2 linked regions of the Terriglobus roseus genome follow. The main gene of each other region encodes a partner of the protein of the gene in region 2 in a complex. Links are inferred from orthologs where the notes say so. Each region holds a gene or a part of one and is shown on either strand. Other genes may lie near its edges.

Region 1 (3,253 bases), 370 kb from region 2 along the record:
CGGAGTTCTTGCCACCGATTACCAGTACATTCAGCCCGTAGTACGGGTGTGGCTCGTCGTAGTAGTGATGAACCTTGTTGAGGTCTTCGCCTGGGAGGCCGAGGTAGTTCGGCAGATCGTAATAGCCCGTGGAGACGATCAGCTTCTTCGCGTGGAAGTCCTGACCGCGTCCAAAACGATCTGTGGTGTGGACGGTGAAATCGCCGTCTGTGCCGCTCACACGGTCCACGTGATGGTACTGCCGCACATCCAGAGCGTAATGCTCTGCCACCTTGCGGTAATACTCCAGCGCCTCACTGCGTGTGGGCTTCTGGTTGGGGCTGCTGAAGGGCATATTGCCAATCTCCAGTAACTCCGGCGTGGTAAAAAACGTCATATGCGCCGGGTAATGGAAGAGGCTGTTGCACAGACACCCCTTGTCCACCAGAACCACGCGCAGGCCTTCCTTCTGTGCATCAATGGCGCACGCCAGCCCGGTGGGTCCTGCCCCTATCACCAGCACATCGAACAACATGTCGGACATACAGACCATTGAATCATGCTGTGCGCAGATCGCAAGCGCCATTCATCGGTCATCGCACACGCCATAAGCTGACGCGCATCACATCCATCGTCCGCGACATCCAAACAGAAATCACTTCGCCCTCAAAAGGAAAAAGCCATGTCTGACCTTCCCGCATTGGAAAAGCTGAAACACGGTACCCCGGAAGCAATTGTTCATGACCTGATTCTGGCTCGCTGGAGCCCTCGATCATTCGCGGACAAGTCCATCTCCGATGCCGATCTGAAGAGCATTTTTGCTGCCGCCGCCTGGGCTCCGAGCAGCAGCAACGAACAGCCGTGGCGCTTTCTGGTGGGCCGCAAGGGCGACGAGACCTACAAGAAGATTTTCAACGCTCTGGTGCCGGCGAACCAATCCTGGGCACAGTCAGCCCCGGTACTGTACTGCAGTTTCGGTAAGAAGACCTTCTCCAGCAATAGCCAGCCCAATCCCTATTGCCTGCACGACACAGGTGCGGCTTCCGCAGTGATTACGCTGCAAGCCATCTCCATGGGTATTCACACGCACGGCATGGGCGGATTCGACAAAGAGACGCTTCGCGCATCGTTCGGTGTGCCAGACGACTTTGAAGCAGGTGCCTGCTGGGCCTTGGGCTATCTGGGCAAGCCGGAAGATGCTCCAGAGAAGTACCGTGCCGCGGAGACCTCGCCACGTTCCCGCAAGCGCCTTGCTGAATACGTTTTCAGCGATTGGGAAAAGGCCGCTTCGTTCTAAACCGCGACTACAAACGCAGAAAGGCCCGGGGCATCTGCTCCGGGCCTTTTTCTGCAACCTCTTGGCGTGCGACTCAGCTTACGCGAGTACCTTGCCGATGGTCTTGTCGATGGTGTCCTTGGGCACGTAGCCAACAATCTGCTCTGCTACCTTGCCGTCCTTGAAGAGCAGCAGCGCGGGGATACCGCGGATGCCATAACGGCCCGGCGTGGCTGCGTTGCGGTCCACGTCCATCTTCATGACCTTGATCTTGCCTTCGTACTCACCGGCAACCTGGTCCACGACAGGGGCGAGTGCTCGACAGGGTCCGCACCAGGTGGCCCAAAAGTCCACCAGGACGGGCGTCTCGCTCTTCAGCACCTGCTGTTCAAAGTCCACGTCGTTCACTTCGGTTACAAACTGTCCTGCCATCGATTTGCCTCTTCTCCCGGGAATGTTCGCTCGACCGGATTACCCGCCTTAGCGGGGGTCTCGCGATCGTTCCTGCTTAAGAATAGATGCACCCAGCACAAAAACGCTTCAGGTGTACCCCTGTATGTGCATGCAGGGTTCATCCAGCCTTGCGACAATAGAAGCATGAATCAGGCTATAAGCGCCAGCCCTCGCCGCTTCAACCGTAGCGAATTCCTGCAAAATGTGCGTGATGCACGCCCTCGCACCGCCGTTTTCGACTTTGACGGCACCCTCTGGCCGGGCGATGCCGGCTCCGGATTTATGCACTGGACCATTGCCACACGCCTCCTGCCCGGAGAGGCGACGCGCCACATTCTGGACCGCCATGCCCTCTACAACCGCGGAGAAGTGGGCGAAATTGCCATTTGTGGAGAGATGACCTCCATCTACGCCGGTATTTCCGAAAAAGCCCTGCGTGAATCGGCCGCAAAGTACTTCGTAGACCATGTGCAGCCTCACTTCTTTCCGGAGATGATCGCCATTCTGAAGGAGTTACAGGCCAGTGGGACGGATATCTGGGCAGTATCGTCCACGAATAACTGGATGATTGAAGAGGGTGTACGGGAATTGGGTATTGCGCCGGATCACGTGTTAGCGGCCTGTGTTGCGGTGGAAGACGGCATCGTGCGCGAGACGATCCTGGACATCCCCTCGGACGAGGGCAAAGCGGAAGCCCTGCGCCGTGTAGGACTGACGCACCCGGACGCAGTCTTTGGCAATAGCGTGCATGACCTGCACATGCTGGAGATGGCAAAGCATCCCTATCCGGTGAATCCGACCGTGGCGCTGGCGGAAAAATCGGCGGAACTCGGCTGGAACGTTTACTATCCGGCGACCGAAGGCTAGGGCCAGTGGCCCTTCAGCATCTACACTGCTGTGACGGTGGTGCAATTCGCCGCCAGAGGGATGCAGGGCTTGAAGAAGAAAGCTGCCATTCGAAAGCTCGACGGAAAGCGGGAAAACGCAGTGCGTTTACCTCGCACCGTTCGCCTTGTGGTGGCCGCGCTCATCCTTCGTCCTGGCCCTGATGGCGCGGAGGAAGTACTGATCTGCCAGCGAAAGGCCGATCAACCGATGAGCCTGAAGTGGGAGTTTCCCGGCGGCAAGATTGAAGCCGGTGAAGGCCCAGAAGAGGCGCTACGCCGCGAGCTGAATGAGGAACTGGGCATCCACGCGGAGATTGGACCCCTGCTGACCCGCGTCCGCCATAACTACCGCAACGGCGGCGCAGTGGATATCCAGTTTTTCCGTGTCCGCAGCTTTGCCGGGGAGCTGGAGAATCGGATCTTCCAGCAAATTCGCTGGTCTGGACTTGAAGCCCTTCCCGAGTATGACTTCCTAGCCGCTGACCTAGGCATGATTCATGATCTGGCCGAAGGCAAACTCAAAGTCTAGATTTAAAACCTTAAAATACAGTTGTTTAAATAAACACATTAAAGCTCTGAGTGAAGAGCAGGCTTTGAGGTTTACGGGGCGGATACTCCGTCATATTTGGCCAGAAAAACTATGTGGCCAGAGTGGTTC
Region 2 (3,282 bases):
GAGCTATATCTCCGCGCGCAACTCCATGGCAGTGAAGAGCAACCAGGTGGATGCGGCGTTCAGCGCTATTGACGTGGATCTACAGCGGCGAGCGGACCTGATCCCGAACCTGGTGGCCAGCGTGAAGGGCTATGCCAAGGTGGAGACGGACGTTCTGACCAAGATTGCAGAGGCTCGCAGCGGCCTGTTGCAGGCTCGTACACCGGATGAGAAGCTGGCGGCGAACGATCGCCTATCGACTGCCATTCTGCCGTTGACGCGGATGCAGGAATCTTATCCGGACCTGAAGAGCAACCAGCAGTTCATGCGGCTGGAAGATGAACTGTCGGGCACAGAGAACCGCATTGCCGTGACGCGCAAGCGCTATAACGACGCGATTCTGGACTACAACAACACCATTGCAGTGTTCCCGAACAGCCTTTGGGCTTCCATTGCAGGGTTCAAGCAGAAGAACGGTTATTACCAGGCTGATCCGGGATCGAAGGCCGCTCCAAAGGTAGATTTCGGTAGCTAGCTTGTTGGGCAATCAGAAGGGAAGGCGAGCTTTCGGGCTCGCTTTTCTTTTCGATTGTTGGGCTGGGTCCCCCCTCCCCCTGTTTTTTCTAAAATCGTCTTTCTATTGGGTTTACGTTTTGGCTGGCGCTAAAATCGTCTGCCCATTGGGGTTAGAGGCAAAATCGTCTTTCTAAAGGGGTTAGGAGAAAAGCAGCGAGTTAGCTCACCAGCAACTTCGTTCGCTATTTCTATTTTAGTGGTTTGGTGGAAATAGAATGCCAACCCTATTTCTTTTGATTTGTTGGGGTTAAGTGGTTTGGGGGCTTGACAGGATTTTCTGGGAGCGAACGCGCTTCCTTTCACTGTGGCCCCCTGCGCGATTGCCGATAGATTTTATTTACTTTTTCTTTGGTGGGAACAACATGCATGAGACGGGCTTGAAAGAAGAGTCGCATGAAGCGGAGATTCGGCGCGCCCGCGAGAATTCCAATCGTGCGATTGCGCGACGGAATCTGGTGGGTGTTGGAGCATCGCTTGGCGAAGACTATGTGGGAGTCATCGGCGATGGGACGTTCGTCTCATCGCGCGCCGAGTATCTCCGGTTGTTTAAAGCAGGCTTCGATCGACCGAAGGAGGGCATGGCCTATGTGCGCACACCTGAGGTCATCCATGTAGCAGACGATCAGGCTTTGGCTGCCGAGCATGGAAGTTGGGTGGCAACTCTGCCTTCTGGTTCCGTTGCGTATACCGGTAGCTATTCTGCGATGTGGCGACGAACAGCGGCTGGCTGGAAGATTCGATCAGAGATGTTTGTCACCCTTCGTGGCTAGCGGCGTTTGCTGGAGAACGGGCTTTGGTCGCTGGAGTTTCCTACGAACCGCTCTCTTGCTGTAATAGGTTTTCGATTCTTTGCTTCACTTCGTTGCGTATCTCGCGTACCTGTTCGATGCGAAGTCCTTTGGGATCGCGTAGTGGCCAGTCGTCACGGCGTAGTCCTGGGACATATGGGCATTTTTCTCCGCACCCCATGGTGATGAGGAGATCGGCGTTGCGAGCGAGTTCTTCGGTGAGTTTTTGCGGTTGCGCGTTGCTTAGGTCAATGCCGACTTCGCGCATTACTTCCAGCACCTCAGGATGAACACGCGTACCGGGTTCTGTTCCTGCCGATATCGCACGCTCTTTGGATGGGTCTGCTAGTGCGTTGAAGAATGCAGCGGCCATCTGTGAGCGACCAGCGTTGTGAACACAAGCGAAAATTACAGTCTTCATGATTTCTGTTCTCTCAGCGGTTAAGTGCGGGGCTTGATGGCGTAGATCTTTACGCTGGCAGCGGCCTGATTTACGTCATAGGTGTCGAGCAGCGCAGACAAGTCATCATGCAGACTGGTGGCCGTTGGTTCAGGTGTGCAGCATGCTTCCTGAACCACGGCAAACGGGTTGGACTCATTCATGGCGGGGGAGCAGCATCCCGCCTGGTTTTCAACTTTCTTGTATGCGTTCAGATCGGAGCCGCTGTCGACGATCTCGACGTACTCGAAGCCTGCTTTCAATAGTTCTTTGCGATACGTCTCGATGCGGATTGCTCCCGCGATGCAACCTACATAGGCGGCGAGGCTTGTCGCGATAGCCTCTGGAAGCTCCTTCTTCAGCGCGATATCGCTCACTGCCAAGCGCCCTCCGGGCTTGAGTATCCGTGCGATTTCACGGAAGACCGCGGGTTTGTCAGGCGCAAGGTTTAGAACGCAGTTGGAGATGACGCAATCGACAGAAGCGTCGGGCAGCGGAATGTTGTCGATATTGGCCAGGTGGAATTCGACGTTGGTGTAATCACCCTTCTCCGCATTCGACCTTGCACGTTCAATCATTGCGGCTGTCATGTCGATGCCGATGGCCTTGCCTGTTGGTCCGACCTGTTTTGAAGCGAGGAACACATCGAGCCCACCGCCGGAGCCTAAATCCACAACCACTTCGCCAGTTCTCAGGTTTGCGGTGGCTGTTGGGTTACCGCAGGAGAGTCCCATGTTGGCTTCCGCGGGGATGGACGTTAGTTCTTCAGCGCTGTATCCGAAAGCTTCTGCAACTGCCTTTACACCCGCGTGATTGCTGGAGAGAGTACTCACCGCCACTGCGCCATACTTTGCTTTTACCGAATCGAGAATCTCTGACATGTGTGCCTTATATATCCGCTAAGGCGAATATATGTATTGCGAACATATTCGTCAATGCGTATATATATAAAGCATGGCTCGTAAAGCGGAATTCGACATGGAGCAGTTTTTTCAAGCGCTAGGCGATAGGACACGTCTGCGATTGCTCAACCTGATGGGGGAGCAGGAAGTCTGCGTCTGCTACTTCGTGGAAATTCTTGATGCGCCACAGCCAAAGATTTCGCGGCATCTTGCTTATCTTCGCAAGGCTGGAATTGTTTCAGCGCGACGCGAAGGTAAGTGGATGCACTATCGCATTGTGATGCCTGCGCATATTGGTGCGACACAGATTCTTAAGCAGACACTTGCTTCGTTAAAAGAAGAGAAGACGATGCAGGTGGATAAAGCGCGACTGAGTAAGGCCTGCTGCTCTCCGGCGAAGTACGCACTGGATGGAGCGCCAATCCCTGCGTCAATTTCTGAGCCGTGCTGCGAGACCTGCTAATGGCCACCGCCTCCTTTACCAATGGCCAGATCTGCGCTCCTGCAGTGCGCAAGCGACTTTCGTTTCTGGACCGTTTCCTAACGCTATGGATTTTTCTTGCGATGGCGATTGGCGTTGCAATCGGTCACTTCATGC

What was found.
Region 1: the proteins of BLT38_RS07355 (region 2) and trxA are in contact, whole or in part, in an NMR structure (PDB 2IPA), measured with the Bacillus subtilis proteins. The link is inferred for Terriglobus roseus from one-to-one orthologs.

Annotation. Positions count from the first base shown.
Region 1 is NZ_LT629690.1:1,351,555-1,354,807, reverse strand. What follows is about bases 22-2,953. They hold trxA (thioredoxin), read right to left. Parts: upstream 1,688-2,953; coding sequence 1,355-1,687; downstream 22-1,354. Other genes in these bases: BLT38_RS05805 ((deoxy)nucleoside triphosphate pyrophosphohydrolase), read left to right, coding at 2,636-2,953; BLT38_RS05810 (HAD family hydrolase), read left to right, coding at 1,853-2,575; BLT38_RS05820 (nitroreductase family protein), read left to right, coding at 662-1,276; BLT38_RS05825 (YpdA family putative bacillithiol disulfide reductase), read right to left, coding at 22-523. In the rest of the region: more of BLT38_RS05825, read right to left, coding at 1-21; more of BLT38_RS05805, read left to right, coding at 2,954-3,124. UniProt on the Bacillus subtilis protein: Participates in various redox reactions through the reversible oxidation of its active center dithiol to a disulfide and catalyzes dithiol-disulfide exchange reactions.
Region 2 is NZ_LT629690.1:1,721,289-1,724,570, forward strand. What follows is about bases 66-3,026. They hold BLT38_RS07355 (arsenate reductase ArsC), read right to left. Parts: upstream 1,765-3,026; coding sequence 1,366-1,764; downstream 66-1,365. Other genes in these bases: BLT38_RS07345 (LemA family protein), read left to right, coding at 66-514; BLT38_RS07350 (YybH family protein), read left to right, coding at 918-1,325; arsM (arsenite methyltransferase), read right to left, coding at 1,785-2,663; BLT38_RS07365 (ArsR/SmtB family transcription factor), read left to right, coding at 2,737-3,026. Also shown: more of BLT38_RS07345, read left to right, coding at 1-65; more of BLT38_RS07365, read left to right, coding at 3,027-3,147; arsB (ACR3 family arsenite efflux transporter), read left to right, coding at 3,147-3,282. UniProt on the Bacillus subtilis protein: Catalyzes the reduction of arsenate [As(V)] to arsenite [As(III)]. In vitro, can dephosphorylate para-nitrophenyl phosphate (pNPP).